Regions from separate parts of the Roseburia sp. AF15-21 genome, predicted to be linked through region 1. Evidence: predicted binding sites of a transcription regulator. Region 1 holds the regulator's gene; the other holds the start of a gene.
What was found. Region 1 encodes NrdR, which represses ribonucleotide reductase genes. Its sites were predicted from a motif close to CACAANATNTTGTG; they were not measured.
Positions count from the first base shown of each region.

Region 2: a site for NrdR is predicted at 2,097-2,110, ahead of nrdD (anaerobic ribonucleoside-triphosphate reductase). Genes of this name have one in related genera too.

Region 1 covers NZ_QUHG01000002.1:445,459-448,947, forward strand. Annotated here, with positions in the region: gene ychF (redox-regulated ATPase YchF) at 86-1,186, shown strand; gene DWW33_RS05225 (YlmC/YmxH family sporulation protein) at 1,248-1,499, shown strand; gene nrdR (transcriptional regulator NrdR) at 1,664-2,116, shown strand; gene DWW33_RS05235 (hypothetical protein) at 2,210-2,617, shown strand; gene rimM (ribosome maturation factor RimM) at 2,780-3,325, shown strand; gene trmD (tRNA (guanosine(37)-N1)-methyltransferase TrmD) at 3,334-3,489, shown strand, end outside.
Region 2 covers NZ_QUHG01000002.1:211,299-214,787, forward strand. Annotated here, with positions in the region: gene DWW33_RS04005 (LCP family protein) at 1-423, shown strand, start outside; gene DWW33_RS04010 (iron-containing alcohol dehydrogenase) at 555-1,772, shown strand; gene nrdD (anaerobic ribonucleoside-triphosphate reductase) at 2,207-3,489, shown strand, end outside.

The sequences.
Region 1 (3,489 bases):
TTTGCATGAAAAATTATTTAGTAAAATAACATAGAAAGGCGAAAACCCTGATAACTTAAGGATTTTCGAACAGGTAAAAGATAAAATGAAACTTGGAATCGTAGGTTTACCAAACGTAGGAAAAAGTACATTATTTAATTCACTGACCAAAGCAGGCGCAGAATCAGCCAATTATCCGTTTTGTACCATTGACCCGAATGTGGGAATCGTAACCGTACCGGATAACCGTCTGAAAGTGTTAGGCGAGATGTATCATTCCAAGAAAGTAACACCGGCAGTCATTGAATTTGTAGATATTGCAGGACTTGTAAAAGGAGCCAGCAAAGGAGAGGGACTTGGAAACCAGTTCCTTGCCAATATTCGTGAAGTAGATGCCATCGTTCATGTTGTACGTTGTTTTGAAGATACCAATGTAGTCCATGTAGACGGAAGCATTGACCCGGTTCGTGATATTGAGACCATTAATTTAGAGCTTATCTTTTCTGATATTGAAATCTTGGAAAGAAGAATTGCAAAAGTTACCAAGCAGGCAAGAATGGACAAGACACTTGCAAAAGAAGAGGCACTTTTGAAATCCTTAAAGGCACATCTGGAAGAAGGAAAGATGGCAAAGACTTATCCGTTGAGTGATGATGAGGACGAGCAGGCATGGTTTGCATCTTATAATTTATTAACTGCAAAACCGGTTATCTATGCAGCAAATGTAAGTGAGGATGACCTTGCAGATGATGGCGCAGACAATCCACATGTTGCAAGAGTAAGAGAACAGGCAGCCGCAGAAAACAGTGAAGTATTTGTTATCTGCGCACAGATTGAACAGGAAATTGCGGAATTAGATGATGATGAAAAAGCAATGTTCTTAGAGGACCTTGGATTAAAAGAATCCGGTCTTGAGAAACTGATTGCAGCAAGTTATAAATTGTTAGGACTTATCAGCTACCTTACATCAGGAGAAGATGAGACAAGAGCATGGACTATTACCAAGGGAACCAAGGCACCGCAGGCGGCAGGAAAGATTCATACCGACTTCGAGCGTGGATTTATACGTGCAGAGGTGGTATCCTATGACCATCTGATTGAGTGTGGAAGCATGACAGCAGCAAAAGAAAAGGGACTGGTAAGATTGGAAGGAAAAGATTACGTTGTTCAGGATGGAGATATTATTTTATTCCGTTTCAACGTATAAGGAACCTTTTGAAAAATCCGGCATAGTATAAATAGAAGAAAAGGCACAGTGGGGCAGGCACATGATACGCTATTGTGAATTGTGTGAAAAGCAGGTGATTAATATTGCAGACTGTTGCTGCCTGGGAAATGTGGTGGATTTGGAACTGGATGAGTGCAATGGAAGAATCTGTGCACTGGTTGTAGCTGCGCCGGGAAAATTTTTCTGTATTTTTTGTCCGGCATGCGAATATATTATTCCATGGAAACGTGTTGTGCGGATTGGACCGGATATTATTCTGGTAGATGTCTGTGTAGAAGATGTGAAAAGTTAGTTGACATAAGAATACGAGAAAGTTATACTAAAAATAGTACGACCAATATTTGTAAAAGCTGATATCAGCAGTTCTTTATGAACATTTGGTGATGGAAAAACGGTATTATTTACGCAAAATTCAAAAAGCGTGTTTTGCGTAGTTTTTAGAATAGGAGAAAAAAGATGAAGTGCCCATTTTGCAGCAGTGAAAATACCAGAGTAATTGATTCGAGACCGGCAGATGACAATAACTCCATTCGCCGGAGAAGATTATGCGATGATTGTGGAAAACGTTTCACAACTTATGAAAAAGTTGAGACAATTCCATTGATTGTAATAAAAAAAGATAACTGCAGAGAGCAGTATGACCGTTCCAAGATTGAAGCAGGTGTACTTCGTGCCTGCCATAAGAGACCGGTATCCGTGGAGCAGATAACCAGACTGGTTGATGAAGTGGAGACAGAGATTTTTAATCGGGAAGAAAAGGAAATCCCAAGTACCGTAATTGGTGAGATTCTGATGGATAAGATTAAAGATTTAGATGCAGTGGCGTATGTTCGTTTTGCATCTGTATATCGTGAATTTAAGGATGTAAATACCTTTATGAATGAGTTAAAGAAAATGCTGGATAAATAAAAGAAAATCTTTTAGGAGAAAAGGGTTAATTTTTGTTGAATTTATCCGATAAAATTAGTAGCAGATAATTATGATGTGAGGAACGTGATCGTTATGAATATTTCAGGAATTCGTCCCAATGCGGGATTTTACGATTACAACAGCATACAGAATATCCGGAATGCAGTAGAAGATACACCGGTTGTTAAGGCGGTAGCAGATGCCGGTGCATCTGAACAGCAGCAGAAGGATACCTTAGAGACTCCGGTACGAAGAGAACAGGATTTTGGGGCAGCAGATTATGCAGCACAGTACCAGCCGGATCGTACCTACGAGATGAAAGGTTCTGAAAGTGATATACATAGTCTGGATGTTGAGAAGGCATTATCCGATATGCACAAAGATCAGGTACTGCAGCAGTATCAGTTCTTTGTGGGAGAGAACATTGAACAGAGCGGAATCCGGCAGATTACTGCAACGGATACTGCAAAAGTGCGAAATGTAGAAAACTTTAATTTATAAGAGCAATTTTGATTATAAAAAAGTAAGAGACCGTTAGAAGGTAAGATTCCTAAGAATTCTTAAGAATCTTACCTTTTTTACTTGCGGCAGTTATGCTTCTTTTGTATAATTAAATTCAGGCTTGCCTGAAGAACGGGAAGTATGAGAGAAAGAGGATAGGATATGAAGAAAGTGCAGGAAGACTGGAAGGAAGAAATGCTGCAGGTAGGAGTACTTACCAATACACATGGTGTGCGTGGCGAAGTGAAGGTATATCCGACAACAGATGATGTCATGCGTTTTAAAAAGCTGAAGCAGGTATTTTTGGATACTGGAAAGGAACCGATGGAGCTTCAGGTTACACAGGCGCGCTTCTTTAAAAATCTGGTAATATTAAAATTCAAAGAATTTGATAATATAAATGATGTAGAGAAGTATAAGAGCAGAGGGCTATATGTAACAAGGGAAAATGCTGTAAAGCTGGCTCCGAATGAGTATTTCGTGGCTGATTTGATTGGCTTAAAGGCAGTCGGAGATGACGGAGAAGATTTAGGTGAAGTAAAGGATGTACTTCAGACCGGTGCAAATGACATTTATGTATTACATAAAGATGGGGAAGATGATATTTTACTTCCGGCAATTAAGGATTGTGTAAAAAATGTCAATATAGAGGAAGGCACCATTACGGTACACCTTTTAAATGGGCTTCGTGATATTAATAAGAAGTAGGTAGCAAAATGAATTTTCATATATTAACATTATTTCCGGATATGGTAGAACAGGGACTGAATACCAGTATCATCGGAAGAGCAGTTGGCAAAGGCCTTTTAAATATAGAAACAATTAACATCCGGGATTATACATTAGACCGTCATAAAAAAGTAGATGATTAT
Region 2 (3,489 bases), 230 kb from region 1:
CGCCAGCGTATTGTAGTAGGAAAGATTGTAGAAAAAGCAAAGCAGGCAGACATCCTTACTTTAAATGATTTGGTAGACAAGCTGTTTCCGGACATTTCTACCAGCCTTTCTACCACAGAAATATTGGGACTTGCAGCCCATGTCAAAGAGTATGAGCTTGCAGATACCCAGGGCTGGCCATTCCAGTTAGACACCAAGATGATGGAAAAATCCATCGGAGCAGTAGTTGTACCAACGGATTTGGAGACTAATGTAGATTTGCTGCACCGCTATTTATTTGATGTAGAGGATTATGAAACGACAGATAAGGTGAAAGAAATCAGCAAGGCAGTAAGCAACAGGACAGGAAAGACGGCAGCAGATACCACCCGGGATACGAATCCGCTGGTGCAGGATGCGGCTGCTGCTGAAACAACAGAGTAAAAGGAAAATATAACCAAATTTTATAAAAATTTCACAAAAAATAAGAAAAATCCAGTTACCTTTTGTATATTATTGTGTTATGATAAAAATATATCAGTAAACATACAATGATTAGCAAGGAGGTATTACGAATGCAGAGATTTACATTACCAAGAGATTTATACCACGGCAAAGGTGCATTGGAGGCACTGAAGAACTTCGAAGGAAAGCGCGCAATGATCTGTGTTGGTGGAGGCTCCATGAAACGGTTTGGTTTCCTGGATAAAGCAGAGGCATATCTGAAAGAAGCAGGTATGGAAGTGGAACTGTTTGAAGGAATTGAACCGGATCCATCTGTTGAGACCGTGATGAAGGGTGCCGCCGCTATGGAGAAGTTCAAGCCGGACTGGATTGTAGCAATCGGTGGTGGTTCTCCAATTGATGCTGCGAAAGCAATGTGGATTAAATATGAATATCCGGATATTACCTTTGAAGACATGTGTAAAGTATTCGGAATTCCGAAATTAAGAAAGAAAGCACATTTCTGTGCAATTTCTTCTACCTCAGGAACTGCAACAGAAGTAACTGCATTTTCCATTATTACGGATTATGAGAAGGGAATCAAATATCCGATTGCGGATTTTGAAATTACACCGGACGTAGCAATCGTTGACCCGGAACTGGCAGAGACCATGCCGCAGAAACTGGTAGCCCACACCGGAATGGATGCGATGACACATGCAATCGAAGCATATGTTTCAACTGCAAACAGTGATTTTACAGACCCGCTGGCACTCCATGCCATTGAGATGATTCAGCATGATCTGATTGATTCCTATAACGGAGATATGGCAAAACGTGATGCCATGCACAATGCCCAGTGTCTGGCTGGAATGGCATTTTCCAATGCACTGCTTGGAATCGTACATTCTATGGCACATAAGACCGGTGCCGCATTTGCCGACTACGGTGCACATATTATTCATGGCGCAGCTAATGCCATGTATCTGCCGAAGGTTATTGCATTTAATGCAAAGGATGAGACTGCAAAGAAACGTTATGGCGTGATTGCAGATTTTATGAAGCTTGGCGGAGAGACACTGGACGAGAAAGTCGCACTTTTAATCCAGTACCTGCGTAAGATGAATGATGACTTGAATATTCCGCACTGTATTAAGAACTATGGACCGGACAGCTATCCGGCTGAGCAGGGCTTTGTACCGGAAGAAGTATTCTTAGAGAGACTGCCTGAGATTGCAGCCAATGCAATTTTGGATGCCTGCACCGGCTCCAACCCAAGACAGCCAAGTCAGGAAGAAATGGAAAAACTGCTGAAATGCTGTTACTATGACACAGAAGTAGATTTCTAAAAAATAGATTAAAAATGAAGTAAGCCCCGTTTCGATATCGCATTGATATTTGAGACGGGGTTTTTACAGTCTGAAAAATGGTTTTACAAAGGTAATACCCCCACAGCACTGCGGGGGTACAAAGGGGAGTTATGAAAATTTATGAAAAAAGTTTTATCAAATAGAGAGACAAGACATTGGGGGATGAACCTGTTCTCTATTGATATTTGTAGTATACCCGGATTTTGTGAAAAATAATTGTCCAGATTATGAAAAAAGCGTTAAATTCTAAAAAAATTTTTCTGAAAAAAATTCACGAATCTTGTATATTTCCCTTGCGTAAAACACAAGATATGGTATACTGTATATGCGTTGAAGAGATTCGACACAAAATCTAGTACAGTTTTGTGTCGATTTTATGCGAATAGACTATTTTTTTATGGGAGAGGATTTCAATGAAAATCATTAAAAGAAGCGGCGCAGAGGCTGTTTTTGACATTTCAAAAATTATTATTGCAATCAATAAAGCGAACCATGAGGTGGTGGAAGCGGAACGATTGACTGCAGACCAGATTAAGGAGATTGCACAATATATAGAGGATTCCTGTAAGGATGCCAACCATGCCCTGAATGTAGAAGATATTCAGGACTTAGTGGAGGATCAGTTAATGGACAAGAGGGCTTTTTCTGTTGCCCGGAAATACATTACTTACCGCTATAAACGTGCCCTGGTACGTAAATCCAACTCTACGGATGAACAGATTTTAAGTCTGATTGAATGTAATAATGAAGAAGTAAAACAGGAGAATTCCAATAAGGATTCAACCGTAAACAGCGTGCAGCGTGACTATATGGCTGGTGAGGTGAGTAAGGATATTACCAGAAGATTCCTTCTCCCGGAGGATATTGTAGAGGCACATGAACAGGGAATTATCCATTTCCATGATGCAGATTATTTTGCACAGCATATGCATAACTGTGATCTGGTAAATTTAGAGGATATGTTACAGAACGGAACCGTTATCAGCGGAACCAGAATTGACAAGCCACATTCCTTCTCTACAGCGTGTAATATTGCAACCCAGATTATTGCTCAGGTGGCAAGTTCCCAGTATGGCGGACAGAGTATTTCACTGGCACATTTAGTACCATTTGTCCAGATCAGCCGCGAGAAAATTCATGCAGAGCTGGTGCAGACATTAAAAGAGAGCGATGTGGAGCTGAGCGAAGAGAAGATTAACAGCATTGTGGAAAGAAGACTTCATGCGGAAATCGAGCGGGGCGTACAGGTTATCCAGTATCAGGTAGTAACCCTGATGACTACCAACGGACAGTCCCCATTCGTAACCGTGTTCATGTATCTGAACGAAGCAAAGAATGAGCAGGAGAAAAAAGACCTTGCCATGATTATAGAGGAAGTGCTAGACCAGCGTTATCAGGGTGTTAAGAATGAGGATGGCGTATGGATTACACCGGCATTTCCAAAGTTGATTTATGTATTGGAAGAGGATAATATCCATGAGGATTCGGAATACTATTATCTGACCAAGAAAGCAGCAAAATGTACTGCAAAGCGTATGGTTCCGGATTATATTTCTGAGAAGAAAATGAAGGAATTAAAAGATGGCAACTGCTATACCTGTATGGGCTGCCGTTCCTTCCTTACCGTATATCATGATGAAGATGGCAAGCCAAAGTTCTACGGTCGTTTCAATCAAGGCGTGGTAACCTTGAATCT